DNA from 3 places in the Sporomusa sphaeroides DSM 2875 genome. Region 2 is predicted to be linked to each of the others. Evidence: riboswitches for the same ligand, from Rfam matches in the RefSeq annotation. Region 2 holds a riboswitch; each other region holds the start of a gene.

Evidence for each region. Region 2 has a riboswitch for cyclic di-AMP ahead of SPSPH_RS10625 (3D domain-containing protein). Riboswitches for the same ligand answer to the same signal wherever they lie in the genome.
Region 1: it holds a riboswitch for cyclic di-AMP, as region 2 does, so the genes downstream of both, SPSPH_RS09810 (peptidoglycan-binding protein) here and SPSPH_RS10625 (3D domain-containing protein) in region 2, are expected to answer to the same signal.
Region 3: it holds a riboswitch for cyclic di-AMP, as region 2 does, so the genes downstream of both, SPSPH_RS07670 (C40 family peptidase) here and SPSPH_RS10625 (3D domain-containing protein) in region 2, are expected to answer to the same signal.

Annotation. Positions count from the first base shown of each region.
Region 1 is NZ_CP146991.1:2,122,457-2,132,369, forward strand. Features, by position in the region: gene SPSPH_RS09790 (NAD(P)/FAD-dependent oxidoreductase) at 11-682, shown strand; gene SPSPH_RS09795 (2-phosphosulfolactate phosphatase) at 809-1,516, shown strand; gene SPSPH_RS09800 (hypothetical protein) at 1,783-2,256, shown strand; gene SPSPH_RS09805 (L,D-transpeptidase family protein) at 2,444-3,163, shown strand; cyclic di-AMP (ydaO/yuaA leader) riboswitch at 3,273-3,415, shown strand; gene SPSPH_RS09810 (peptidoglycan-binding protein) at 3,413-4,018, shown strand; gene SPSPH_RS09815 (DMT family transporter) at 4,139-4,591, shown strand; gene SPSPH_RS09820 (acyl-CoA dehydrogenase family protein) at 4,699-5,832, shown strand; tRNA gene SPSPH_RS09825 (tRNA-Val) at 5,888-5,964, shown strand; gene SPSPH_RS09830 (integrin alpha) at 6,106-7,002, shown strand; gene SPSPH_RS09835 (GGDEF domain-containing protein) at 7,091-8,224, shown strand; tRNA gene SPSPH_RS09840 (tRNA-Met) at 8,277-8,353, opposite strand; tRNA gene SPSPH_RS09845 (tRNA-Thr) at 8,363-8,438, opposite strand; tRNA gene SPSPH_RS09850 (tRNA-Met) at 8,441-8,516, opposite strand; gene SPSPH_RS09855 (peptide chain release factor 3) at 8,791-9,913, shown strand, end outside.
Region 2 is NZ_CP146991.1:2,269,161-2,279,073, reverse strand. Features, by position in the region: gene SPSPH_RS10640 (hypothetical protein) at 1-434, opposite strand, end outside; gene SPSPH_RS10635 (2-hydroxymuconate tautomerase) at 660-845, shown strand; gene SPSPH_RS10630 (hypothetical protein) at 905-1,405, shown strand; cyclic di-AMP (ydaO/yuaA leader) riboswitch at 1,640-1,777, shown strand; gene SPSPH_RS10625 (3D domain-containing protein) at 1,783-2,190, shown strand; gene guaB (IMP dehydrogenase) at 2,399-3,853, shown strand; gene SPSPH_RS10615 (polysaccharide deacetylase family protein) at 3,940-4,866, opposite strand; gene SPSPH_RS10610 (transglycosylase domain-containing protein) at 4,996-6,972, shown strand; gene SPSPH_RS10605 (WecB/TagA/CpsF family glycosyltransferase) at 7,085-7,765, shown strand; gene SPSPH_RS10600 (phosphatidylserine decarboxylase family protein) at 7,854-8,495, shown strand; gene pssA (CDP-diacylglycerol--serine O-phosphatidyltransferase) at 8,492-9,175, shown strand; gene SPSPH_RS10590 (glycosyltransferase family 2 protein) at 9,331-9,913, shown strand, end outside.
Region 3 is NZ_CP146991.1:1,722,304-1,732,216, forward strand. Features, by position in the region: gene SPSPH_RS07630 (ammonia-forming cytochrome c nitrite reductase subunit c552) at 1-965, shown strand, start outside; gene SPSPH_RS07635 (hydrogenase small subunit) at 1,176-2,306, shown strand; gene SPSPH_RS07640 (nickel-dependent hydrogenase large subunit) at 2,328-4,220, shown strand; gene cybH (Ni/Fe-hydrogenase, b-type cytochrome subunit) at 4,240-4,965, shown strand; gene SPSPH_RS07650 (HyaD/HybD family hydrogenase maturation endopeptidase) at 5,052-5,534, shown strand; gene SPSPH_RS07655 (hypothetical protein) at 5,683-5,997, shown strand; gene aroH (chorismate mutase) at 6,128-6,487, shown strand; gene SPSPH_RS07665 (glycosyltransferase family 2 protein) at 6,657-7,616, shown strand; cyclic di-AMP (ydaO/yuaA leader) riboswitch at 7,713-7,851, shown strand; gene SPSPH_RS07670 (C40 family peptidase) at 7,876-8,523, shown strand; gene SPSPH_RS07675 (metal ABC transporter solute-binding protein, Zn/Mn family) at 8,782-9,759, shown strand; gene SPSPH_RS07680 (Fur family transcriptional regulator) at 9,859-9,913, shown strand, end outside.

The sequences.
Region 1 (9,913 bases), 150 kb from region 2:
GTTTCATATTATGGAACAAAAGACAGATTTATTGGAAAAAGGTGCTATCGTTCAACGTGACAGAGAAACATATGCTATTGCTCCTCATATTCCCGGTGGTGTCATTCTCGATGTTAACGTGTTGAGGAAAATAGCCGACGTCTCAGAAAAATACGGAGCCAAGGCACTCAAACTAACCTCAGCGCAGCGGATTGCCATTGTTGGTATTGCCGAGGATAAAATTGATGCCGTGTGGGAAGAACTAGGGATGGATAAAGGTGCTGCTGTTGGTCTGTGTGTGCGGAGCGTAAAGATTTGTCCGGCCACTCATTTCTGTAAGCGGGCCCAGCAAGATGGTTTAACGTTAGGGCTTGAGATTGATAAATTGTATCATGGCATGGAGTTGCCCGGCAAACTCAAATTTGGGGTTAGCGGCTGTACCAATTCCTGTGCTGAGGGCTGGGTAAAGGATATAGGCCTGATCGGTACCGCTAAAGGCTGGAAAATTGTAATTGGCGGCTGTGCTGGTGCCAGAGCCAGAGTTGCTGATTTATTAACAGAACAAATACCTCAGGAAGAAGTAATCGCGATTATTAATAAAATCATTGCTTACTACAAAGCCAATGCCCGCAAACACGAGCGCATTGGCATGATGATAGATCGTTTAGGCTTAGACAATGTAAAACAGGGTATTCTAGGTTAACAGAGCAGCGCTTGGACAGCCCAAGCGCTTTCCTTTTAGTCTGACAAAAATGTACATATTTTTGGATATATATAATTTGGATATATGTAATACGGATTCTTGGTCAGGAAAAGTGAGGTAGAAATCGTGAATATTGATATTTGTTTTACTCCTAACGATTTTGACGATGAAAAATACAGTAAGTACAGTGCGGTGGTTATTGATGTGCTTAGAGCGACGACAAGTATTGCCACTGCTTGTGCCAATGGCTGTAAAGAGCTAATCCCTGTAAGAACAGTAGCAGAGGCTAACAAGCTTAAAGCTAATAATCCGGATATATTGCTGGCTGGTGAACGCGAAGGCTTGCTTATTCCGGGTTTTAACCTGGGAAATTCGCCTTTTGAATACACACGGGAACAAGTAGCAAGTAAAACAATTGTAATGACAACGACCAACGGAACGTTGGCATTAACCAAAGCAAGTGCGGCTCAAAAGGTATATGCAATGGCTTTTGTTAATGCGGCTGCCATAACAAGTGCTTTACAACTGCAGCAAGACGATGTCGTCATTGTATGTGCCGGTTCGGAGGGGCGGTTTTCCTTGGAAGACACTTTGTGTGCAGGCCTGCTGGCAGAGCGCTTCAGTAAGACTGCTAAACTCAGTGACACCGCATTGGCCGCGCAGGCGATGTACCGTGATTTTGCCGCCGAGTTACTGCCAAGGGTGGCAGAATCGTCACATGCCAGCTATTTACGTAGTATCGGCTTTGAACAAGATGTTATGTTATGTTTACAACAAGATACCTTGTCAGTTATTCCGGTATTTGAAAATGGTATTATAACTGCTTGGCATTAAATAAAGAAAACACGGCTTGTGCCGAGTCTTTGGCGGGCCGAATTGCTATGCCATCCGTGGCGCAATCGGTACTAGCACCATCCAGGCGCGTCGCAGCGGAAGCCGGTGTTGATCCTGTTCTTAAGAAAGTTATATTTCTGTTAGGACAAAAAAAGCTGATTGTTTTTGCAATCAGTTTTCTTGTTTAATTTACCTCTATTAATTATGTAAACTATATGATAAAATGTGTTACGAATCCAAACCATTAAAGGGGAAGGAGTATTATTGTGAAAAGAAAGATAGCCGCTGTCATGTTGATGGTTTTCTCAATGCCAATATTTTCGTTGGCGATGCCTAAAGCAGAGGCTGCGTCTTTGGGAGACCAACTGGCTGAATTATCTGCTGCCAACGCACAGGCTGCCCAGATTGAAGAGTTGTTGAAAATAAAGGATAATTTTGAACAAGGCAATAAACAGGCATTGTGGGGAACTCTTGCCCAATTTGCCCTTGAACGCACCGGAAAAGCGGATATTGTTAATGATATTAGCTCAGTTGCGGCGCAACTGGCAGTCCAGGACCAGGATGTGGCTAAGCAAAACATTGCCCGGGCGGTAGAGACTGCTGTGCGTAGTAGCGTGCAGGAAAAAGTCCAAGCAGAGGTAAGTGACCGTTTAGCCGGATACCAGGATGAGGTGGTCTTGCTTTCTACGTTGCTTACTAACACTAATAACTATTTTGATGCCAAACGCAGTCAAGAATAATATTCATTTGGATCTTAATCCCGCAAAGTGCCATTGGGTTATGGTAGCTAATGCGATGTAATGTGTTAAATTAACCGGCTTTAGCCGGTTAATTTTTTTGTTGGCCTGACAGCATGTAAAATTTCATACCCTTGCGGACAGCTGCATATATTTTCTGAAGAATACAGTCTGTAAGGGGGCGAACCAGGTGAATTCCTTATGGTCGTTTAAAGTCAGGCGTTCACGGATATTTTTCGGTATAGCAGTATTAGCTATTTTAAGCATTGTTTTTAGCATTCTTGGCTTTGAGTATATGGATGAACAGGACCTGGCGGCAATTGATAGTCGGCAACCCTTTGAGGCACCTGCCGGTAAGGTGAGCATTCTAATAAAAGTTCAGTCAAGGGAGTTAGAGCTTCATAACGATGGTGAGCTTTACAAAAAGTACCGGATTGCTGTGGGTAAAAGTAAAACTCCCACTCCTATTGGCGAATGGAATGTTGTATGGAAGGATTATGACTGGGGAACAGGGTTTGGTACTCGCTGGATGGGGTTAAATGTGCCGTGGGGCACATTTGGTATTCATGGGACCAATAAGCCATGGTCAATTGGACAATTTGCCAGCCATGGCTGTATCAGAATGCGCAATAAGGATGTCGAAGAGCTGTTTGAATGGACTCCTATTGGTACTCCGGTAAGCATTACAGGCAGAAATATTAGGATTGAAAGAAATTTGAAATATAAAGCTTCAGGCTCCGACGTAGCTGCGCTGCAGCTTAAACTTAAAGAGATGGGATACTTTCAGGGACGGGCTGACGGCTTGTTTGGCACTATGACAGAAGAAGCGGTTAAAGCTTATCAAGCAGATAAAGGGGTAGCTGTTACCGGTGTAGCGAGTAAGGAGTTATGCACGGCGCTGGGAATATAATGTTTGCCTCCAATTTTTCCTGAAATTTTTAAATAACTGAAAGAAATAGACGATATGACAAGAATATACCATGATATCGAATTTGACCAAGCTTGCAATTTGGTATATTATATTTATAATGCCGAATCCTTATATGGTACGGGGGAACCAATAGAAATACAGGGGTGAATCCGCAATCGCGGTAGGGCGTTCTCACATTCTCTTTTGCCCAAACCCGACAGCTAACCTCGGAGGCGCATTGTAAGAGAGGTGAAACCATTGAAAAGAGCCTTTTGGGCGTTTACTTTTGCATTGGTCATGCTGTTTGCAGTAAGCAGCCCATCGGTCGGACTGACTGCGGAGCAGCCGGAAAAAGCGCCGATTGCTGTTGGCGCACGTGGCGATGAAGTACGAGCGGTGCAGAAGTTTTTGGCAGATGGTGGTTTTTATGCCGGCGCGATTGATGGGATCTTCGGTCCGATTACCGCTAAGGCCGTAAAAGAATTTCAACGTAATAATGACCTTGAAGTAACGGGGATTGTTGACAAAGAAACATTCGCCTATCTTGGGCGCTTGACGAGTGAACCCAGCAGATACAGCCGCTCTATTGTTATGAAGGCATCAGCGTATACGGCGCATGATCCTGGAAATGGCAGCTATACATACCGGGGCAATTATTTACGTAAGGGTTTGGTTGCTGTCGATCCATCGGTTATTCCTTTGGGAACCAGATTGTATATTAAAGGATATGGGTATGCAGTAGCTGACGATATCGGCAGTGCGATTAAGGGTAACCGTATTGATTTGGCTTATGAGAACCGCCGCGAGGCTTTGGCTTTTGGCGTTCGGCAAGTAACAGTATACATACTTGACTAAAGAGGCTTAGCAGAGTAAGCCTCTTTTTTTTATTCCAAAGCCGGTTATCCTGGAATATTAATAACTTCCAAGTATTATACTACACTTAGAATTGTGCAAATATACGGGGGCGTGTCTAAGTTGAACTTCATCTCAAGCGAAATGCTGCCATTAGTATTAGCGTTGATTTCCGGGGTATTAATGGCGGTGCAGGGGTCGCTGAATTCTTCGTTAAGTAAAGTTATTGGTCTTTTGGAGGCCACATTTATTGTACAAATTACCGGAAGTTTGTTGGTAATGATCTTGCTGTTTTTGTTTAAAATGGGTAAGGGGAATTTGTACGCATGGCAAGGAGCACCTTGGTATTCCTGGTTGGGAGGTATGATTGGCGTTGCCATAATATATTTGGTAGCTGCCAGTATCCCCAGTGTTGGTGTAGCCAATGCTACTACCGCTATAATTGTCGGACAAGTATTGACGGCCATTCTCATTGATCATTTTGGCGGCTTTGGCCTTGAACGTATGGCTTGCAGCCCTCAACAGCTGTTTGGCTTAGTATTACTTGCAGTTGGCGCTAAACTGCTGTTAAAATAGCGCGTTTTTTCATTTTTTTGCAATTTGGGTGTTAACAAAAAAATCATTATGCGGTATACTTATCTTTAGTATTTTTTTGTATTATGCGAACAATAAGGAGGCAAGGCATGGATTTTAACTTTACTCCCGACCAACTGGATCTACAAAAGATGGTAAAGGATTTTGTGGCTAAAGAAATTACTCCGCACGCTTTAGAAATGGATAAAGACGGTGTGGTTCCAGCTGATCTGTGGAAGAAGCTTGATGAAGCAGGCTTGCTCAATTTAACTGTTCCTGAAGAGTATGATGGACCAGGTCTTGATGCCCTTTCAATCGCTCTTATCTATGAGGAACTGGGAAAAGGGTGTGCTGGTGTAGCTACAACAACGGCAGCCAATGCTTTAGCTTCTTATCCGGTAGTATTATTGGGTACTGATGAGCAAAAGCGGAAGATGTTTGATGTTCTTAATAATGGTAAATTAGCCGCTTTTGCGCTGACTGAGCCAGGTGCCGGTTCTGACGCAGGAGCAGTTGCCACTACCGCTGTTAAAGACGGCGAAGATTATATTCTTAATGGAACAAAGTGTTTTATTACTAATGGTGGCATTGCTGAAATTTATATTATTTTTGCTAATACCCGTAAAACAGCCGGTATCCGTGGCCTGACTGCTTTTATTGTCGATCGCGGCACTCCGGGTTTTACAGTTGGTAAAGAAGAAGAAAAGATGGGGATCAGGGCCTCTAATACCTGCGAATTGGTGTTAGACAACGTGCGTATTCCGGCAACTAACCGTATTGGCCGTGAAGGAGAAGGTTTCAAGATTGCCATGAAAACACTGGATGCTGCCCGGCCGTTTGTTGGTGCGGTATCGGTGGGATTGGCTCAGGCGGCTTTTGAATTGGCTGTTAAATACTCCAAGGAGCGCGTACAATTTGATAAGCCTATTGCTTCGTTCCAGCTTGTACAGGCTATGCTGGCTGATATGGCGATGCAAATTGAGGCTGCCCGGCTGCTGGTTTATAAAGCCTGCTGGCTGAAAGACCAGGGTGTGGATTATACTAAAGAATCTGCCATTGCTAAATGCTTTGCTGCTGACACGGCGATGAAGGTTACGGTGGATGCTGTTCAAGTGCTGGGCGGATATGGTTATTCCAAAGAGTATCCTGCGGAGAAATATATGCGTGATGCTAAAATCATGCAGATTTACGAAGGAACCAACCAAATTCAACGTCTGGTAATTGCCAACAATATTCTGTACTAATTTATAAAGTACCTTGACTTTTATAATTAACCGTAATATAATTTACCTGAGTTGAGGGACTATAGCTCAGTTGGTTAGAGTACTACGTTGACATCGTAGGGGTCACTGGTTCGAGTCCAGTTAGTCCCACCAGAATGCAAAAAAACAGGCTCACAGAAATGTATCTGTGGGCTTTTCTGTTTTTTAAGAAACTTAGCTATTTTCGTTACTTTTTTGATAGGTTTACGTTTATTGTAATAACAAAGTGATTTTTAAAAAGGAGAGTATCGTGATATGCAATATAAAAAACAAATTGCGGGAATTATATCGGCTGTAGTTCTTTTTGTTCCGTCAGTGTACCTGGCACAGGAAGGCTCTTATGAGACTAATACAGTGAAAACCGTTTATAATGCGGCAGGTCATGTTACCGGTGCGGCGCGCAGCTTGGCAATGGAACCGGCAAAAATTGAGCTGCCTGCCGGGAGGTATGTACTTGACGCTAAAATTGCCGATGTTACTGGTGATGCTATCGAAGACAATATCTTCTTAATTGGTCGCAAAGCAAAACCGGACGCTATATATGCCGACCAAATCGATATCATAGTTCAAAATGGTGCGACCGGTAACCAGGTGTCTACTCAATTGGAGAATTTCGGCGGTTACGAAGCTAAGTTGTTTGTGGGAGATTTTGACGGCGATAAGATCAGTGATGTTATGGTGTCGGCACCAACAGGTGGCAGCGGCGGCATTGTGGGACACGTTATCGCTACTTTCAGTGGCGCCGAACCGAAGGTGATTTTTGCTGAAAAGAATAATGGTGGAGCAAAGTTTACCGGCAGGTTTGTTGATGGCTTTAAAGCCGAATTAGTCAACGAAAATACCGGACGCAGTACCATTGTTGATCTCAGTGCTAATAAAGACAGGTATCTTGGCAGTAATGTGTATAGCCCGGAAGGTAAGCTTTTAAAAGAAGTTAAGCCATACTCCTATCCATTTTCAGTAATAGAACCCATTGATTTTAGCCGTAACGGCACCTATGAGCTTCGTGGTCATCAACGGGTGGTAGGGGCATACAACGCTGATCTGGTGGCCAATGTAACTTCCATATGGAAATATGAAGACAATGAATGGCGGATAAGGCAGATTGAAGTAGCAACAGTATTATTGTCAATGAATGAGCAAGGAAATTAACAGAATTTTTAAAGGAAAAAATAGCTTTATAGCGAATATATGCTTTTATTGAGAGTGGTGTTGCTCATTACTTGAATGGAGATATTATATGGGACTTCCAGCTTTTGATGTGCTGGGGTTTTTGCTTGAGCTATTTAAGGGGTTTTGTGTTTTATATACTGTTACTAATTTGGCTGCCCAGCATTATCGCACTAAACTATTGGTGCTACTGCACGAATCTTCAGGGCCGAACCATGTCGGCATCATGTTTTTCCTGGTGTTATCCGGACTGGCTATGATTTTTCCCATACAGTTGCCTTACTTAGATGTTTTCTTTTTTGATTTACGGTTGTCTGTTATCATTTTATCCACTTTATATATAGGTGTGGCAGATAGTTTTATTGTTGCGACCGCAACCTTGGTGTTCCGTATGCTAAAAGGCGGACTTGACTGGATATGGTGGGCTGCCGGAATCTATGTGTATGTGGCCAGCGCTTATCTGATTATCAAGAACATACGATCCAGGAACCTCGGTTTATTTGCGGCTTCTGTTGTTATTACCGCTCTCCATCTTGGATTACTGGCAATTTTATCAGCTTATCATCCCGGATTTAATTTTGTATCTCCGTTTGTAGCAGCAGATAATTTTCTATTATTGGCCATGACCTTGTTAATGAGTATTCCTTTGTCGGTGCATATGCTTGATTTGTCTCTTAGCCGCATTTTAGCTTTTCAAAATCAGTATAGCGAGCTTCAGTATAAGGCCGATACCGACGGACTGACTGGATTATTGAACCGGCGGCGTTTTCAGGAATTATTTAGTCAATTGCCGGCATTATATCCGGGTAAACCGTTATCAGTACTGATGATTGATGTTGATGAATTTAAAAAATACAATGATACTTTTGGGCATCCGCAAGGGGATGTGGTTTTACGACGTCTTGCCGCCCTGCTTGCAAATAATGTGAGAGAATCCGATATAGTTACCCGATACGGCGGGGAAGAATTTATTATTGGCTTGCCTAACACAGCCGCACAAGAAGCCGTAAGGATTGCAGAAACTATTCGGGGAGCAATCGAGAATACTCCCTTTTACGGACGGCAAATAACGGTTTCTATTGGAATTATGTCCTGTACAACTAGTGACATTTCGATGGAAACAATGATTGCCGGAGCTGATACGCAATTGTATCGAGCTAAGAAAGCAGGACGTAATCAGGTGTGTTTAGAATTTGTCATATAACAGTAATTTAAATATAGAAAAAAACCTTGTCAAAATTGACAAGGTTTTTTTCTGGTGGCGGCGCAGGGATTTGAACCCCGGACACTTCGGGTATGAACCGAATGCTCTAGCCAGCTGAGCTACGCCGCCGTATTAAAATGGAGCTAGTGACCGGGATTGAACCGGTGACCTTATCCTTACCAAGGATACGCTCTACCGACTGAGCTACACCAGCGTTGGTTGCGGGGACAGGACTTGAACCTGTGACCTTCGGGTTATGAGCCCGACGAGCTACCAACTGCTCCACCCCGCGATGAGATTTTTTGTCACAAATTAGATTATATAGTACACCGGATACTATGTCAATCTATTTTAAAACACCATTTTAAAAAAATGTTATATCAAACCTGATAAAGTGATACTTATTGCCAGTAAGACGGCATTGACTCCTGTCAATAAATGGTGTATATTAAATTATTGTACTGTTTACGTTATTATGATACTGCCATTACTAGTCTTGATAAGATTATTCCCGCTAATTGGATAGATATGCTGTAATTTCAACAGACTAACTTTAGGAGGCAGAAATGTCAAATATTATTCCCGAAATTGTTAAACGCCGCACCTTTGCCATTATATCCCACCCGGACGCCGGTAAAACCACATTAACTGAAAAACTGCTGCTTTACGGCGGCGCCATCCGGCTGGCCGGTTCTGTAAAAGCCAGAAAAGCGCAGAAACACGCGGTATCTGACTGGATGGAAATTGAGAAACAGCGTGGTATTTCAGTAACCTCCAGTGTACTGCAATTTGATTACGACGGTTTTCGTGTTAACATATTAGATACTCCTGGTCACCAGGACTTTAGTGAGGACACGTACCGCACCTTGATGGCTGCCGACAGTGCGGTAATGCTTATTGACGCGGCTAAAGGCGTTGAAGACCAAACCAAAAAACTGTTTCAGGTTTGTAAGCAGCGGGGTATACCGGTATTCACCTTTGTTAATAAGCTTGACCGCTATGGACGTAATCCCTTTGAATTGATGGAAGAAATAGAAAAGGTTCTCGGCATTCGGGCCTATCCGATGAACTGGCCTATTGGCATTGATGGCAACTACAGCGGTGTTTATATACGCGAGCAGGCGCAGATTGAATTATTCGAACACAGCGGCGTTCACGGACAATGTGCTTTGCCTTCAACAAAAGGCGGTGTGGATGATCCGGCTTTTAAAGAATTGCTTGGTGATGAAATTCATCAGGCATTATGTGACGACATTGAACTGCTGGATATGGCCGGGGAGGAGTTTGATTTTGCTAAAGTAGCCGGCGGCGAACTTACTCCCATGTTCTTTGGCAGTGCCATGACCAATTTTGGTGTAAGACTGTTCCTGGAAGACTTTTTACGATTAGCTCCTGCACCGATGCCGAGAGAATCGTCTGAAGGGTTGATTGCTCCGGACGATGAAAAGTTTTCAGCATTTGTATTTAAAATTCAGGCCAATATGAATCCGGCTCACCGGGACCGTCTGGCTTTTATGAGAATATGTTCCGGTAAGTTTGAACGGGGTATGGCTGTATATCATGCACAGTCGGGAAAATCGGTGAAGCTAGCCCAACCGCAACAGTTTTTAGCTCAAGAGCGAACCATCATTGATGAGGCGTATCCGGGAGATATTGTGGGGCTGTTTGATCCTGGAATTTTTGGGATTG
Region 2 (9,913 bases):
AGGGTTCCTTGAAATATGAAACCGCCAAGGGTTGTAATTACCACATTATCACCAATCATGCGTCTTAGAATGCAAATCAACTCACGGCTCTCTTGCCGTTCGTTGGTTTCGGTTCTTTGTGATACACCGTCAGCACCGGGACAATAATCATTACTAAACGGATTAGTCCTTACTCCTGTAGCTTTTGCAACGATTTGCCAAAGATCAACATGAATAAATTTTGCATCCACAACTTCTCCGCCAGGAGAAAGAATTTCTGCGTTTGACTCTGCTTCAATGGCTGGCGTTAAAAAGGCGACCCGGCAGTCATCAATTTTTTGCAGATTACCAAAGTAAACGATTCCGTCGAAGCCAAACAATAATACGTCGGTGTTTAACTCACGCTGAAGCTCCCTAATCAAGCACTCGTTGCGGAGCTCTCTGAATATGCTCATAAGTATGGACCCCCTTCAATATCTAAAATCACAAGGTGTGTTTACTATACTGTATGAGCCATATAATAAAAGTGTTACTCCCACATCATGTCAAACAGGATAGGAACAGGTAACCGCAGTACAGACCAGAAAAATGTTTGTTCCTATTTTACATATGCAGGGATTATTACCTTGGGCAACGAAGATGATAGATAGAGAGAAAATCATTTCAAGGAGGGAATACCTATGCCAATTGTACAAATTGACCTGATTGAAGGACGTTCACTAGAGCAAAAACGTGAAATGGTAAAAAAAGTAACCGAAGCTATTGTAGAAACAGCCAAATGCCCGCCTGAAGCCGTAACTATAGTAGTACGCGAGGCTTCTCCCCAGCATATCGGCAAAGCCGGTAAACTAGTATCTGATAAATAATTATTGAAGCCATTTCGCTTGCGAAATGGTTTCAATTTTAGAAAGGTGGCGCTTCTCCGATGAGACCCATACAATTTGCGTTTGAGCTTGAAACTTCGTTAAGCAGACAAATAGAGACATTACATGACACTGCCACCACCGGCACTGTGCCAATACCGGTATTGGGGCTTATCAAAAACTCTCAGACGGAGTTTTTAAAACTTTTATCAGCACTTAATACCGGCGAGAGCGACAGCGTTCGATACCCGGCGGTAACGGAGACCCAATTGCTGGGATCAGACGCGGTCTGGCAGCAAGCTACCCAAAATACAACTGCTGCTAATGCCTGTCTGCAGGAGCTTACTGCTCTTTGGTCGATTTACATTACCATCGACAAATGTGTGCAGTTTTACCAGCAGGCGGCTGTAAACAGCGCACAGCCTCAGGCACGGCTGTTTTTTAGCTCGCTTAGTCATGTAAAAAAAATTCTGCGCAGAAGGCTTGATGGCATTATTCAGATTTACTACAATTATTATTGGGGAGAGTTAGGGTTTGCGCCGTTTATTTTAGGAAAAGACTAGGTGACGCAAATTTCAAGGTAACATAATAATAATTCTGATGGGGCTGCCGTGCTGGTAGTCTCATTTAATTATGTAGCTATATTGCGGTTTCAGCGGCCGGACTTACGCTAGTTCTAAGTTGACATTTATTTATGCGTCCGGACAAGCATAACCAAGGAAAAGCCCGGCTAATAATCAATATCGCCGGATAACTACTTCTAAACATGCTTGCCTAACCGGCGGATATTCTGTAATATATAGGCCATGCCGAATTTCCAGAGAAAAAGGAAAACGGGGGAACCATTTCCGGGGTGAATCCGCTAACAAGCGGTAGGGATTTCCCTTTGTCCCGAACCCGTCAGCTAACCTCGTAGGCATTTAGAAAGGGGTGTTTTACAATGAAAAACATCAAAAAAATTATTTGCAGTACCCTTACCATGGCAGTTTTAACTGCCGCGATTTTACTGCCGCAGGCATTTGCCGCACAGGCTGGCCAACCTGGCTATAAAGCCGTTTTGGACGTAAAAGCTACCGCCTACGCTCCCGGACCGCACGATAACGGTAAATGGGGCAACCTGACGTATCTGGGTACCCAGATACGCCCTGGCGTAATTGCTGTTGATCCCCGGATTATTCCCCTTGGCTCAAGAGTATATATTGAGTTTGCCGATGGCAATACCATGTATGGTGTGGCCGAGGATACCGGCGGCGCAATTAAAGGCAATCGTATCGACATTGCCATGCAATCTGTTGAGCAGGCTTATGAGTTCGGGATTCAGAATGTAAAAGTATATGTTCTTAATTAACAACAATGCCTGGCTTTTTGCCAGGCATTGTCTACTGCATAACAGAGGTGCCTGCGCCTTTATAATATTGACGGCTGTCAGCACCAGGTCAGCGGTTTTTCTTATTTTTTTTATGAATTACATACAAAGTGGTAGATTTGGTAAGTTTATTTATGTTATTATAATTAGAAATACCTATTACGAGATGTTGCATGAAAGGAGTCAGTTAATGTTTGACAACAAATTTGGCCCCGAAGGTTTAACTTTTGATGATGTTTTGCTTGTGCCGGCAAAATCCGAAGTTTTGCCTAGAGAAGTAGAAGTATCCACGTATCTGACAAAAAATATCAAGCTGAATATTCCTATAATCAGCTCCGGCATGGATACAGTCACCGAAGCACGTATGGCGATTGCCATGGCGCGTGAAGGTGGCATAGGGGTAATACATAAAAATATGCCAATTGCGCGTCAGGTTAATGAAATTGACAAAGTCAAACGTTCAGAACATGGAATTATTGTTGACCCAATATTTTTATCTCCGAACAACACCCTGCAGGATGCTCATGATCTTATGGAGAAATACCGCATTTCCGGTGTACCGGTAACTGAACATGATAAGCTTGTCGGTATCCTGACCAATCGCGATTTGCGTTTCGAAACAGACTTAAGCCGGAGAATCGGCGATTGTATGACCAGAGAACATCTGATCACTGCCCCTGTTGGCACTTCCCTGGAAGAAGCCAAGGAAATCTTGCGTGAGCACCGGATAGAAAAGTTGCCGCTGCTTGATGCTGAGGGGAATTTAAAAGGACTTATTACTATTAAAGATATTGAGAAGGCGCAAAAGTATCCAAGCTCAGCCAAAGATCCCAAAGGCCGTTTACTGGTGGCAGCCGCCGTTGGTGTCGGCGCAGACATGATGGACCGGGTTGAAGCTATTGTAGCGGCCAAAGTGGATGTTATTGTTGTCGATACCGCCCACGGTCATTCGCAAGGTGTACTTAACGCAGTAAAGAAGATTAAGGATACATTTCCTCACGTCGACCTCATTGCCGGTAATGTTGCTACAGCGGAAGCTACCCGTGACCTGATTGAAGCCGGCGCAGATGCCATTAAGGTAGGCATTGGACCAGGTTCCATTTGTACTACCCGGGTAATTGCCGGTATCGGTGTACCCCAGATTACAGCAATTTATAACTGTGCCCAAGCTGCGCGCCCGTATAATGTTCCTATTATCGCTGACGGCGGTATCAAATATTCCGGCGATGTTGCCAAAGCCATTGCAGCCGGGGCCCAGATCGTAATGATCGGCAACCTGCTGGCCGGTACGGAGGAAAGTCCTGGAGAAACCATTATTTATCAAGGACGCAGCTATAAGGTATATCGTGGTATGGGTTCTTTAGGTGCTATGGCAGAAGGCAGTAAAGACCGCTACTTCCAGGAAAATATGGACAAACTGGTTCCGGAAGGAATAGAAGGCCGGGTTCCTTATAAAGGTTCTGTTGCCGACACTGTGTTCCAGCTGATTGGCGGCCTGCGTGCCGGTATGGGATATTGTGGCGTACGCAACATTGAAGAGCTCATCTCAAAAACCCGGTTCATCAGGATTACCGGTGCCGGTCTTAAAGAAAGTCATCCCCATGATATAAGTATCACTAAAGAATCACCAAATTATAGTGTTTAATAAAGAAAACACGGCTTGTGCCGGACCGCTGGGAAGGGAAGCCGAAAAAAATGCTTTGGACAATAGTCCAAAGCATTTTTACATATTTACCACGGTGGCGGTGTCTCAAAATTAACTACACGAAATTCGAAGTGACGGTCCTGATAAAACTTGATAATAGCAGGCAGCGCTTTCACCGTCTCGCTATGGCCGCGTCCATCATGCATAAGTACAATGGCATGGCTCCATAAATGTTTGCTTTCCATTTGAAAAGCGATGTTGCGCATAATCTGGCCGGCCTTCTCCCGGGAAGCGTCGCCGGAACTTATGTTCCAGCCTATTTCCACATAGCCCAGACGGGATAATGTTTCCCAGTATTCTTTGGTAAAACTGCCTGCCGAACCACCGGGAGCCCGGGAAATACGCGATCTTACACCAGTTACTTGCTTTATAATTTCATCGGTATGACGCAATTGGGATACATAGGAATTAGCGGATTGATACAGTTCACGATATACGTGATTGTAAGAATGATTGCCGATAGCATGGCCTTCCTGATAAATGCGACGCAGGATTTCCGGATGCTTTTCAATCTGACTGCCAACAACAAAGAAAGTTGCCTTGATATTATGCTTTTTCAAAATATCAAGAATAGGCGGGGTATTTTCCAAGTCAGGACCGTCATCAAAAGTAAGGTATACTACTTTTGTTCCATAATACGGGGTAACCGGCGGCAGTCCCAAAGCCAGTCCTTGGTGCTGGCGCTCTGTGACGGTAAACACATCATAAACCGGTTTGTTGCCTGCCGGCAGGTACTCCGGGTTTTCATTCAGATAATAAGCGTCAACAGCATCATTGGGCAAAGTATAGTTGCTTTCTGCCGGGAAAGATTCCTGATGGGCAGGCAAACCTACTGCCGCTGCGGTGTCGTTATTAGAAAACGCCAGTAATGCCAGTGGCGATGACGCTAAGATGATTAGACAAACAGCACTTAATCCACAAACTATCAGAAAGAATCCCGGCTTATTTTTCATTATTTGCTCCTGCTTAAATAATTTGATGTATGGTGTCTAATTTTCGTATATTCTCTAACCTGGTTGATGATTCCTGCATGTAAAAGTTATACAGCTGGGGATACTATTCTTGCGAGGAGTGTGTAAATAATGCCGACTAAGCTAATAAAAGTAGTTGCCTGTACAATCCTGTTGATGATGTGTACCAACGTTGGTTATGGTTTTTGGGGATTGCCTGGAACTAATAGTCTCGAAAACCTCAATCTGGTATCTGCCACTCAGGTATTTGACATAAACGGACAGTTAATTTCAAAACTTTTCGAAGAAAACAGGATTGTGGTAACAATTAACAATATATCGCCATATGTCCAACAAGCCATTATCGCCAATGAAGACACTCGCTTTTATAAGCATTTTGGCATCGATCTGATTGGTATTTTTCGCGCTGTAGTGGTAAATATTCGCCAGGGAGGTTTGGTGGAAGGAGGCAGCACAATTACTCAGCAATTAGCAAAAAATATGTTTCTCACCCAGGAACGTACGATAACGCGCAAGCTGAAGGAAGCAGTCTTGGCTTTAATTATTGATTATAAGTTTTCCAAGCAGGAAATTCTGCAAGCATATTTAAACCAGATTTATTTTGGTGAAGGAGCCTACGGCATCGAAGCTGCTGCCCAAATGTATTTCGGCAAACATGCCAAAGAACTTTCTTTGGCAGAAAGCGCCCTCTTGGCAGGGCTGCCGCGCGGTCCTAATATTTACTCACCGTATATTGACATGAAAGCCGCCATGGAGCGCCGGGCAGTTGTGCTGGCAGGTATGGTCAAAGAAGGTTATATAAGTACAGAAGAAGCCGAACAGGCTAAGGCAGAAGCAATTGCCCTTGCCGGCAAAAAAAAGAGGGTAGTACAGGCATCCTATTTCCTTGATTATGTTGCTAATGAACTGGTAGGCCGTTATGGCGCCAACAGGGTTTATAAGGGGGGCCTCAAGGTCTATACTACCTTAGATATCAGCCAGCAGCAGGCAGCCGAAGCCGTCTTGGGACAATTGCAGGGAGCCGTCCTGGCCCTTGACCCGAAGACTGGATATGTCAAGGCTATGGTTGGTGGACGTAATTATGAGGAAAGCCAGATAAACCGGGTTTTTACCGAGGTACGGCAGCCTGGTTCTGCCTTTAAACCCTTTTTGTATGCGGCTGCTCTCAATCAAGGCTTGGCTGCCAATGCGATTATTGTTGATGAACCTATCAACTTCAATGGCTATGCGCCTGTCAATTATGACAAAAAATATCGCGGACCGGTGACCTTGCACAAGGCTTTGCGTTGGTCGGTCAATGTTCCGGCCGTGAAACTGGCCAATCAAATAGGTATTGATAAAGCGTTGGAATTAGCCAAATCTCTGGGAATTAGCACCATTGTGCCTGATGATTATGTTTTATCTTCCGCGTTGGGCGGCCTGACACAGGGCGTAAATCTGTGGGAGATGACCTCAGCCTATACCGCCTTTGCCAATGGCGGTATAGTGTCAAAACCGGTAGCCATCCTGAAAGTGCTTGATGAAAATGACCAAATACTTGAAGAAAATAACATTGTCCAGCAAGCGGTATTGAAACCGGAAATTGCGTATATAGTAACAAACATGCTGCAAGGTGTATTACAGGACGGTACGGCGACACCGGCTAACCTTGGCCGGCCGGCCGCCGGAAAAACAGGTACCACCGACAATTATGAAACCGCTTGGTTTGTGGGTTATACTCCGGATCTGCTGGTAGGTATTTATGCAGGTAACGACAATCGTAAGCCCATAGGCATTTCCGGTACCGAAGTTTCGGCACTATGGGGAAAGATGGTTTATAAGATCGTAGCCGACACGCCGCCGAGTGAATTTTCCATTCCGGCCAATGTTGTCGTCAATATTCCCATTTGCACAAATACGGGAAAATTGGCGGGAAGCAGCTGCAAAGAAACTGAGTACAGTGCTTTTATCCAAGGAACTCAGCCCATAGCGCCACGCTGGGAAAATCGCCTGAAAGAGTGGTTAAATCCTGATGCTGAGCAGCCACAGGAAAAAGAAAGAGAGCAGCCTTTCTGGAAGTGGCCTTGGTCGAGATTGCCGTCATTTTAAACTTATGGTACAATGTGTTAGGATAGTAAAATTAAAACAAAATCTAAGGAGAAAATGGTTTTCAGTGGGTATTAAAGCAACGGTCTTGCAGGTTCCAATTGACATTGTAACAATGGCTGAAGCAGTAGCCAGGCTGGAAGAGTTTATTCTCAAGCGAAAGCCGCATTTAATTGCTACCGCTAATGCCGAAATGGTTATGCTGGCACAGGAAGACAGGGACCTGGCGGCGATTCTTGCCCAATGCCAGCTGGTGGTGCCGGACGGTGCCGGCGTGGTATGGGCGGCAAGACATCAGGGATATACTATCCCTGAACGCGTGGCAGGTTATGATTTGGCTCAGAACTTATTAGCTCAGGCTGCGCAGAAAGGCTATAGTGTGTTTATGTTTGGCAGCCACCCGGATATTATCAGCAAAGCCAGACAAGCTGCTCTAGAACGTTATCCTGGCCTCACAATTGTCGGTACAAGACATGGTTTTTTCGGCAAAGAGGATGAGCCGGAGATTATGCAGCAGATAACGGCGGCCAAACCTGATATTTTACTGGCAGCTTTGGGTGTACCCAAACAGGAAAAATGGCTGGCCCGAAATCTGGCTAAACTTAACGTCCCTGTATGTATGGGAGTAGGCGGTACCTTCGATGTAATGGCAGGAGCTGTTAAACGCGCCCCGTTATGGATGCAGCGCACAGGCCTGGAATGGTTATTCCGGTTAGTCCGGCAACCGCAGCGTGCGCTTAGAATGCTGGCTTTGCCGCGGTTTGCCGTCAAAGTAATGCTGGGCAAAAAAGGTTAGACAAAGTAAACTAAGTGTATTATACTGATATACTGAACTTGCTTTTGGTTTGCATGTTATCAAGATGATTTACTAGGGAGGTGGATAGGTGGTACAAAATCCGGTTGTTAAAGAAGGTTATATTTATATTATTGTACTTGGACTGATCACTGTTATCACTGCCTTAACTCTGGGTGGTTATTGGGCTATTTTCCCCGGAGTGCTGACAGCTTTTATTACTTTCTTTTTCCGTAACCCCAAGCGCGAGGTGCCTGCTGATGATACTTTGATTGTATCGCCTGCCGATGGCAAAGTTATGAGCGTTACGGAAGTATATGATGATCAGTTTCTTAACGATAAAGGATTAAAGGTAACTATCTTTTTGTCGGTATTTGATGTTCATGTCAATCGCAGTCCTGTCCAGGGGGAAATCAAATTCCAGCAATATACTTGCGGCAGATTTAAACCAGCCTATAAAGAATCGGCAGCTTGTGAAAATGAGCGTCATGCTATTGGACTGGAAAATGGCAAGATGCGTGTATTAGTCACACAAATTGCCGGCATTCTGGCCCGGCGCATTGTATCCTGGGTTACTCTGGGTACTGTGCTTGAACAGGGTGAACGGTATGGGCTTATTAAGTTTGGTTCTTGTACAGAGCTTATTGTACCAACAACGGTGGAAGTACTGGTAAAAAAGGGGGATAGAGTAAAAGGAGGAAAAACGGTAATAGGGAGGTTAATGGAAAAGTGAGAAACGCTATTCCTAATATAGTAACTGCGGTCAATCTTGTGTTAGGCATGTTTGCTATCATCTTTACGCTCCAAGGTGAATTTGCCTATGCAGCTTTTTTTGTTGTGGCTGCGATGGTGGCTGATGGCTTGGACGGACGGGTGGCACGATATTTTGGCGTAAGCAGCGATTTTGGCAAAGAGCTTGATTCTTTATGCGATTTAGTATCTTTTGGTGTAGCTCCTGCGATCATGGCCTATGCTTATATGCTAAAAGACTTCTCCGGCGGTGCTCTTATTGCTGCGGCATTTGCCACTTGCGGTGCTCTGAGGCTTGCCAGATTTAATGTTAATACCGGCAAAGTAAAAGGCTATTTTATGGGTTTACCTATTCCGGCTGCCGGCTGTGTTATTGCCACTTTTATTTTGATTGGTATCAAGCCATCCGGCTGGATATTTGCTCTGATGGTGGCAGTTTTTGCCTATCTAATGATCAGCACTGTCAGGTATCCTGATTTTAAAGGTAAAGAAGGGGAGCCTATACGCATAATTCCGGTGATTATAACCCTCCTGGTGGGAGCGTATATACTATACCTGAACCTGACCTTCGGTGCCATTTTGTTTGTCCCGTTTTTTGCTTTTGCCTTGTTCGGTATCTTAAATACAATATTTGGCTTATTTGACGGCCGTTCTGTGCAGTAAGCCGGATTTGTCTGCCAGATACCAATTAGAAAAAATGCATTTAGCTGATTTTGCCGCATATGATTTACTGATGAATATTTTCAGATAACCGTTATAAATCTTGTTACGTCATGGTCCATTAGATGGAGAACAGGGTTTTGTAAGGAGAATAATCCATGAATTACATTTTTGATTACATAATGATTCCCATGCAGCTTATTATTGTGTTTTTCACCTTGTATTATTTTTTCATTGCATTTTTCGGAATCGTTAAACGGCATGAAGAAAAAATACTGACACCAAAACATACCTTTGCAGTAATTGTTGCTGCCCATAATGAAGAGCAGGTAATCGGGCAATTGGTGGAAAATTTGCATGTGCTGAAGTATCCCCGGGAACTTTATGATATTTATGTTGTGGCTGATAACTGTAAAGATAAAACGGCACATATTGCTAAAAACGCTGGTGCAATCGTATATGAGCGCTTTAACTCGGAACAACGGGGCAAAGGTTATGCGATGGAATGGATGTTCGAAAAGTTATTCGAGCAACCGAAGCAATATGATGCTGTTGTTGTTTTTGACGCTGATAATTTAGTAGATACCAATTTTCTGCTGGAAATGAATAGTCGTTTATGTAAAGGCGAAAAAGTCATTCAAGGGTATCTTGATGCTAAAAATCCTAATGACACCTGGATTTCCGGTACTTTTGCCATTTCGTTCTGGGTAGTAAACCATATATGGCATTTGGCAAAATATA
Region 3 (9,913 bases), 550 kb from region 2:
ACCAGTATGCGATGCACGATTTGCGGGAATCCAAGCGTATTGGTCCGGCAGCTAAAGGGGCATGCGTTACCTGTAAAACACCGTATCTGGAGCAATTTTATCAGGAAATGGGCTGGGGTTATGCCAGTCGACCGCTTAATGAACTCATGGACCGGGCCAAAGATCATCCGATCAACTGTGCTAACTGTCATGATCCTGAGACTATGGGATTGCGGGTAATTAATCCGGCCTTTATCGAAGCTATGCAACGGCGTGGCATAGATGTCAGCAAGGCCAGCCGTGAAGAGATGCGTTCTTATGTATGTGGTCAATGCCATTCTGAGTACTATTTTGAGCCAGGTACCTTCAAAGTAATATTTCCCTGGGATAAAGGCCTGACTCCTCAGGAAATGTATGAGTATTATTCCGGCAAACCGAACGGATTTGAATATGATTTTCTGCAAACCGATTCAAAAGTGCCTGTTTTAAAGGCGCAACATCCCGATTATGAAGAATGGCAAAATGGGGTTCATGGCAAATTTGGTGTGTCCTGTGCTGATTGCCATATGCCCTATATGCGAAAAAACGGACAGAAGTATAGTTCGCACTGGATGACAAGCCCGTTAAAGACGCTCAATGAATCTTGTTCCCCCTGCCATACCCAGGGACAGGAACTTTTATTCAACCAGGTTAAGGCCTATCAGGATAATACCTGGCAGCTTCAGCATATGGCGGGAGAAAATGTTGCCAGAGCCCATGAAGCCATTCAAAAAGCCAGTCAAATCCCGAATGTCAATCAGACTGAACTGGCCAATGCCCGTGAATTGCTGCGCCGGGCTCAATGGTATTGGGATTACATGGCAGCCTCCAACAGTATGGGGTTCCATAATCCGGTTCAAGGACTTAACACGCTGGGGCAGTCCATTGATTTATCTCATCAGGCTGTTAATGCTGCCAATAAAGCAGCAGGAACCAACTCTCTATGAGTAATTAACAAGTGAAAGCAGTTTGTAGTGCAGGCGGGTGGTGTATTGCCTATACATCACCCGCTTGTAAATTGCCTGTATAGCTGCGGCATAATAAGTTCTAATTGTAATTTATTATTTTTTGACAAGTGCGACAGGAAACTGGAAAAATAAGCAGAATATCAGAAGAAGGATTAATTTGTAAACAGTATTATTTTAAGGGGGGCGACTATGGAAAAGCGGGATACCCTTTGGGGATTATTTCAAAAGAAAAATATCAGCAGGCGTGATTTCGTTAAAACATGCGTGGCTCTGACCAGTATTATGGGGCTGTCTACCGAACTAATACCCCGTGTCATTGAAGCGGCAGAGAAAAAACCGTTGCTGCCGGTCATTTGGCTGCATGGTCATGAGTGTACAGGTTGCGACGAGAGCTTTATTCGTTCCCAGTCACCGTTGGCTTCCGATCTGGTACTTAATATGATTGCTCTTGAATACATGGATGTATTGGCTGCCACTGCCGGCGAGCCACTGGAACATCACCTGGAAGAAACAATAAAAAAATATGCGGGTCAGTATGTTCTGGTTTTTGAAGGTGCTGTGCCTACTGCGGAAGCTGGCATATACTGTATGGTTGGCGGAAAACCCATGCTTGAGACATTGAAGCATGTCGCTAAAAATGCGGCAGCGATTATTGAAAATGGTTCCTGTGCCGCCTGGGGCGGAATTCAAGCCGCCAGACCCAATCCCACCAAGTCGGTGGCAGTAAGTGAAATTGTTAGTGGCAAGCCGATTATCAAGGTGCCTGGCTGTCCGCCGATTCCGGAAGTGCTGACAGGTACCATTATGCATTATGTTCTTTTCGGCCAGTTACCACCTGTTGATAATCAGGGACGGCCTAAACAATTTTTTGGCAATCGCATCCATGATACTTGTTATCGGCGTCCATTTTTTGATTCCGGTATGTTTGTGGAAAAATTTGACGATATTGCCAGCAAGGCCGGCTGGTGTCTGTACAAGGTGGGCTGCCGGGGGCCGGAAGCTTATAATTCCTGCGGCAATATACGCTGGTGGAATGGTCTGAGTTATCCCATCCAGGCAGGTGCGCCCTGTGTTGCCTGTGCCGCCAATAACTTCTGGGATAATGATCCTTTCTATGAACGGCTGCCTAACATCCCTGTGCCTAATACTATTGTCAATGCAGACAAAGTTGGCGCTATCTTGGCCGGCGTGACTGCCGCCGGTGTAGCGACTCATGGTATTGCATCTTATGTTCAGCACAAAATGCATGAGTCTAAAGCAGAAAAAGCGCAGGACGGCACGGATGAAACCAAGCCGGAACGCGGCCAGGACAATGAATAGGGATGAGGAGGAGCGGTTTAGATGAAACGCATAGTTGTTGATCCGATAAACCGGATTGAAGGCCACCTGCGGGTTGAAATAGAAGTAGATGAAGCTACCGGCAAAGTGGAAGATGCTCTTTCAAGCGGCACTGCCTGGAGGGGGATTGAATTAATAGTAAACGGGAGGGATCCACGGGATGCCTGGATGTTTGTCCAGAGAATCTGCGGTGTTTGTACTACCGTACATGCTTTAGGCAGCTTGCGGGCGGTTGAAGATGCGTTAGGTATCGAAATTCCCAAAAACGCCAACTTTATTCGCAATATAATAGCCGGTACGCAAATGGTGCATGATCATCTTGTCCATTTTTATCATTTGCATGCCCTGGACTGGGTCAGCCCGGTAGCGGCGCTCAGAGCCGACCCGGCAGCTACGGCGGCGCTGCAGAACACGGTACTGGAAAAATACAGCCTTACGTTTGAGGGCCCTGTCAGTTTTGACACCAACGCCTATCCTAAAGAGTTTCCGAAGGCAACAACCGCGTACTTCAGGGAAATTCAAAATAAAATAAAAGGCATTGTCGAGAGCGGCCAACTGGGTCTTTTTTCGGCCCATTACTGGGATCATCCCGACTATAACGTGCTGCCGCCGGAAGCTCATCTGATGGCTGTATCCCATTATCTGAACATGCTTGACCGTCAGCGGGAAATTGTTATTCCCCATGTTATCTTCGGCGGCAAAAACCCTCATCCGCATTATATTGTCGGCGGGATGCCCTGTTCCATTTCCATGAATGATATGAATGCACCTATTAACACCGAACGGTTAGCCGTAGTGGATACTGCGATAAATCTAACAATAGATTTGGTAAATAATTTTTACATACCGGATGCGCTGGTCATTGGCGATTTGTTTGTCAAAGCAGGTTTTGCCGACGGCGGCGGTTTAGCCGGGCAACGGGTGCTGGCCTTTGGCGATTTCCCCGAAGACCGCTATAGCGGAACTTCCAATGGGGATTATTTTAAAAATCTGCTAATCCGTGCCAACGGGGTTGTAGAAAACTTTGGTCAGGGTATTGGCCAGGCTGTTTTCCATCCGCTGGAAGGTAAAGACCTGACTGATCCGAATGTATTGACCGAAGGTGTTGAACATTCTTGGTACCGTTATCCTGAAGCCGGCAAGGACCTTCATCCCTGGAACGGTGTTACCACTCCGCAATATACCGAACCGAAAGAAGGGACCAAGACCAACTGGAAGTATCTTAACGAGGATGGCAAATATTCCTGGATTAAGACACCCAAATGGAATGGTAAAATGGCTGAAGTTGGCCCGCTGGCTAAATATATTATTGTGTATACCAAGGTTAAACAAGGCATTATCGGTGAGCCAACCTGGGCGGAAAAATTCATGGTTGACCAGATTGAGGCAGTGTCCAAAGCATTAAATCTGCCGCCGGAAAAATGGATGCCGACTACAGTAGGGCGTACGGCAGCCCGCGCTTTGGATGCACAGCTGCATGCGTATATTGCCAAGTATTTCTTTGATAAACTGATAAACAGTATTAAAGCCGGCGACACAACAGTAGCTAACACGGCTACCTGGGATCCGGCAACCTGGCCGAAGGAAGCCAAAGGAGTGGGTCTGCACGAAGCGCCGCGAGGCGGCCTGAGTCATTGGGTAACCATTAAAAACGGCAAAATTGAAAACTATCAGGCGATTGTTCCTTCCACCTGGAACGCTTGTCCCCGGGACGGAAAAGCCGGCTATGGCGCTTATGAAGCCAGTATGATTGATACCAAAGTAAAGATTGCCGAAAAGCCGCTTGAAATACTGCGGGTGCTTCACTCTTTTGACCCTTGTCTGGCTTGTGCCACTCATCTCTATGACAAAGAAGGCAAGGAACTTGCAGTAGTTCGCACCGACCCGTATTTATAAAAAAGGAGGAATACCGGTCATGCGTCAAGGAGCAATGAAACCTTATTACCTGTTTAGCCCGTGGACGCGGATTTTCCATTGGGTTATGGTAATATGTACATTTATTCTGTTTCTTACCGGCCTGTACATTGGCAATCCTTTTTTCCTGGGGACACAGGGAATAGAGCCAACGTTTGCCGTTAATCATGTTTTATCGATGGAAATGATAAGGTATATTCATTTTATCGCAGGCTATGTGCTTATCATCTCCTTTATTCCCCGCATTTACGGCTTTATCATTAATCCCGGCGACAGGCTTTTGCCTAAGCCGTGGACTAAGCTGTACTGGACTGGAATTATGGATACGCAGATGCATTATATGTTCATGCGCGGCAAGCATCGTCCCTATCTCCGGAATTCATTGGCCAGATCAGGCTATCTGGCGGTATATCTTATGTTTCTGATTGAAGCCATAACCGGTTTGGCGATGTACTACATGATTGAGCCTAACCGGTTCCTGGCAAAAGTATTTGGCCCGTTTAACAACTGGCTGGTTAACGAATACACTGTTCATATCATTCACCATTTTGTTGCATGGTGTATCATCTTGTTTGTCATTGTGCACGTATATATGGCAATCAGGGCTGACTTTACCGAAAAAGGCGGCGAGATATCGGCTATGTTCTCCGGTGTCAAGTATATGGAAGAAGAACCTGATGATTTGGATGATATTAGCAAAGATAACCTGAAAACTAAGATAAAGTAATGAGATCGAGATTGCCACGCCGGATGTACAGCAGAATTTAGCGTGGCAATCTTCTGTCTATTGAGCGAATGATAGGAGCTTGCATCATGGAAAAAATCGTTGTTTTGGGTATCGGCAATATTTTAATGCAGGACGAAGGTTTTGGCGTCCGGGTGGTTGAGGAACTTACCCGGCGTTATACCTTTCCGGATACTGTTGAAGTTCTTGACGGCGGTACGCTTGGCATGGAATTGCTGCGCTTTATCAAAGGCGCTGACCGGCTGCTGATTATTGATGCCATTAATGGCGGCAGTGAACCAGGGGCTTTTTTTCAGTTTGCCAATGAGGAAGTCAAGGCTTATTTTAAACATAAAGTATCTATGCACGAACTGGGGATTCAGGACGTGCTGGCGGCGCTGGAAGTATTGGAAGAGCCGGTGAAAGACGTGGTTGTATTAGGAGTTCAGCCGGCCGTTATTGATGTTGGTTTAGAATTAAGTGAAACAGTACAAGCTAGTGTTGACAATGCTATCTGCAGGACATTGCGAGTATTAGATTCTTGGGGTATAAACTGCCTGCCGCTTACATAGGTATTATAACTGAAGACTTGCTTCCGGTAAGGTTCCCCCAACTGGAGTATAGTCGGAATTATCCAGCGATTTAGCTGCTCTTACTCCCGCCTAAAGAGGCGGGAGTCTTAGAGTGATTAAGTCAGCGGATACATGCGGGAGGTGGACTGTGAAGTACAATGTTCTCTATGTTATCCTTAGCCTCAAAGGAGTGCCTGAAGTATTTCCTGCTGAAGATTACAGGTTTAACGAGCAGAATGGTGTACATGAGCTGTTGATTACTGTTTTTGGGCAAAAATTATGGGTAGATACCCGGTCGGTTATGTTAAAGAAAATAGCGGGTGCCAGCTTTTGTTGGCGAGAGTATGAACAAGGAAAATATGTTGAGCTGAATCAGTCCAATGCCGTTTGCCCCGAATGCGGCTGGTGGCGGTGCCATGTATGCGACTCCTGCCGGTGCAATAAACCTAAGAAAGAAGACTAACTTTAACAGCATGGCGGCGAGGCTTTAGTGTTATTGGATATATATATTTACAATGTTGGCAGGAAAAAGGATTAATTTCGCGTATATTGTATACTAAGCCTATGCTAATTTTTCTCTAGGAGTGGTTATTATGCTGCGTGGCGTTCGAGGCGCGACAACTGTTACCGCAAACCAATGTGAAGAAATCTTTGAGCGCGTGGCTGAACTTCTAGCGGCAATTGTACGGGAAAATGCGATGAATACCGAAGATATTGGCGCTGTGATATTCAGCTCAACCCCTGATTTAAACGCGGCTTTTCCGGCTGCAGGTGCAAGAAAACTCGGCTGGACACAAGTGCCATTGTTTGGCACCCAGGAAATAGAGTGTCCTGAAGCGCTGCCGCTGTGTATCAGGGTATTGATTCTTTGGAATACCGATACTTGTCAGCAGGATATCAAGCATATTTATTTGCATGACGCAATGGTTTTACGTCAGGATATCACAGCGTAAGAAGGTTCTAAGTGAAAAAGCGGGATTGTTTCGCCGTACCTCTCACAATGACTGTAGCGGGTCCTTACCGTCATTGCAGGTATGGGAAGTAATCTCGCTTTTTCAGTTCCAAGACTTGCATTCACTGGCCGGCAGTGCAATAATAAAATGGTGAAAAGGAGGCTGAATTATGGCTTCACCGGAAAATGTAATATCTATTGTTGTGCCGGTATTTAACGAACAGGATAATATCGACAACTTTTATCAGGAAGTTGTTAATGCTATGGAGCCGCTGGCCTATTCTTATGAACTCATTTTTATCGATGATGGTTCAAGTGATGCTACTCCGTTTATCTTAGAACGTTTAGTCAATGCGGACAAGCGGGTACGGGCGCTCATTATGGCTCGCAATTTTGGTCATCAGGTGGCTTTAACCTGCGGACTGGATCATGCAAAAGGGGATGCCGTTATTACCATGGATGGCGATATGCAGCATCCGCCTGAGATGCTGCCGCAGTTGCTTGCCAAATGGGAAGAAGGTTTCCAGGTAGTCCAGACAGTGAGAATTAATACTGAAGGAGTATCCTGGTTTAAAAGCTTTACCTCAGGCATGTTTTATAAACTGATGAATGCCATGTCTAATGTACAGGTTACCGAGGGTGGCTCTGATTTTAGATTATTAGATAAACAGGTGGTAGATAGTTTTCGGCGCTTTCGGGAACGTGCCAGATTTATTCGAGGTATGATCAGCGCGATTGGCTATCGGCAGACTAAGATTGAATTTGTTGCGCCGAAACGCTTTGCCGGGCAATCCAAATTCTCATTAAAGCGAATGCTGCATTTTGCGCTTGATGGTATAACGGCATATTCTAAAACACCGCTCCGGTTTGCCTTTTATATTGGACTGGCCCTGGGGTTTAGCAGCATTGTGCTGACAGGCCATGTTGTTTATATTAGGCTTTTTACCGATGAAGCTGTTCCGGGCTGGGCGACAATTACGGCCAGTATTTTGCTGTTGGGCGGTTTGCAATTAGCGGGCATTGGTATTATTGGTGAATATGTCGGGAGAATATTTGAAGAAGTGAAACAGCGTCCGCTCTACTGGCTTCAGGCTGATCTGAGTCGGCAGCAAAATAAAGGTAACGAGTAGTAATTATCAGGAAACTATAATCCTCCCTAAATTTGTAAAAAAACCATGAATTTTAGGCAGGATTTTCAAATTTGATACAGAATAATAACCAAGGAGCGTTTTAGAAAGCCGAATCCAGCTCAGGTACGGGGGAACCAGTTTTATGGGGTGAAACCTGATTAGCACTGGCTTTTCAGGTAGGGTGCCTGCAACCCTAACCCGTCAGCTAACCTCGGAGGCCAAGGAGAGGGGAAACCAATTGCAAAAGTATTTCGGGTTTATTGTTGCTTTTTGTCTCTTTTTTGGGACCGCTGCTTTTGCCCATGCTTCAGGTACATATGAATCCGGTGACCGAGGCGCTGATGTAGCCGCTATTCAAACTCAGCTTACTGAGCTTGGTTTTGATGCCGGCGCAGCAGATGGTGATTTTGGCGACTTAACGGTCAGTGCTGTCAAGGCTTTTCAAAAAGCTCGGGGTCTTGAGCCTGATGGTGTAGTTGGAGCACAAACTTATCGTGCTTTGATGGGGCGGGATATTCCTGCCAGCCGTGATTCTTCCACAACTTCGGTACGGCGTATTATTCAGACATCGCTGCGTTATCAAGGTGTGCCTTATGTATTTGGTGGGACAAGCCCTGGCGGTTTCGACTGTTCCGGCTTTACTCGCTTCGTATTTGCCCAGAGTGGTATCTCTCTGCCGCGAATGGCTGATGAACAGTTTGCAGTTGGGCGGCCTGTGTCTTACAGTCGTCTTCAACCCGGTGATTTGGTGTTTTTCACTACCTACGCACCGGGAGCATCTCACAGCGGCATCTATATTGGTGATGGTAATTTTATCAGCGCTACGTCCAGCCGCGGTGTGGCTATTGCCAGTATGAGCAGTAGCTATTGGGGTCCGCGCTACATTGGCGCCCGCCGGGTGATGTAAACCAACAAGCAGGGAAGGCATTAGCTGTCTTCCCGCTTTTGTTATTTCATGCCTATATATACAGTCGATCTTTTGAGGTCACCCGTGCAACCAAGTAAAATAATGCTAAAAAAAGCAGCGGCAGCTATATTGCCGCTATATTTTTTTGATTTTTTGTTAAGAATAATCTTATTAAGGGGTGGAAAGTGTTGACAGTAGGATTCCGGCCTGTTACTATCTTAATAGGAATATTCTTATTAAAAGGGGATAGCGATATATATGATAAAAACAAGGATGGTTTTGGTTGTACTTTTTCTCTTGGGGGTACTTGTCAGTGGTTGCGGTCAGAGAACAGCTGCGCCAGGCGATAATACACAGCAAGCAGCCAAAATCAAGGTTTTGGCCAGTGTTTATCCGGTATACGAATTCGTCCGGCAGGTTGGTGGCGACAAAGTCGAGGTAGATATACTTGTTCCGGCCGGAGCCGAACCGCACGAATGGGAACCATCAGCCAAGGACTTGATACAGGTTAAAAATGCAAAACTGTTTTTCTTTCACGGTGCCAATTTCGAGCATTGGATTGGCAAAGTAACGGGGAAAGACGTACTTGGCAGCACAACGGCGGTTGAGGTCAGTAAAGGTATTGAATTAAAAGAAGGCATTCCCCATAGTCATGGACATGACGAACATAACCATGTTGATGAGCATAAGCATGAGCATGAACATGAAGAAAACGAAATTGATCCGCATGTTTGGCTTGATCCTGTATTGGCCCAGAAGGAAGTAGACAACATTGCGGAAGCTCTGGCTGCTGCCGATACAGCCAATGCCGCCTATTACCGTGAAAATGCCGCTAATTATAATAAAGAGCTGCAAAAGCTTCACGAAGAGTATCAGAGCGGTTTGCAAAAGGTAAAGAAACGTACAATTATTACTACCCATGCTGCTTTTGGCTATCTGGCAGAGCGCTACCAGCTGGAACAGGTTGCCATCATGGGTTTGTCACCGGATGCCGAACCAACGCCGGAAAAGATGGCTGATATTACCAAGCTGTGTCGTGAACGGCAAATTAATTACATATTTTCGGAAACAATTGTGAGTTCCAAGGTAGCGGAAACTTTGGCTAAAGAAGCCGGTGCCAAAGTTCTGGTGTTGCATCCGGTGGATGCGTTAACCCCTGATGAAGTAAAGCAGGGGAAGAATTATCTTACACTGATGCGAGCAAACTTAGCCAATTTAATCCAGGCTCTCGAATAATAAATTGCATTCAGAGATTGCCGCGTTATCGCTTGCTGGCGTAGCGTGGCAATCTCATTCCTATTAGGAATCTTTTTTGCAGTAGAAAGGGGAAAGGATATGACTGTCGATCATGCAGCAAGTGTCATCGCTGTAATAGCCCGTTTGAAAGATA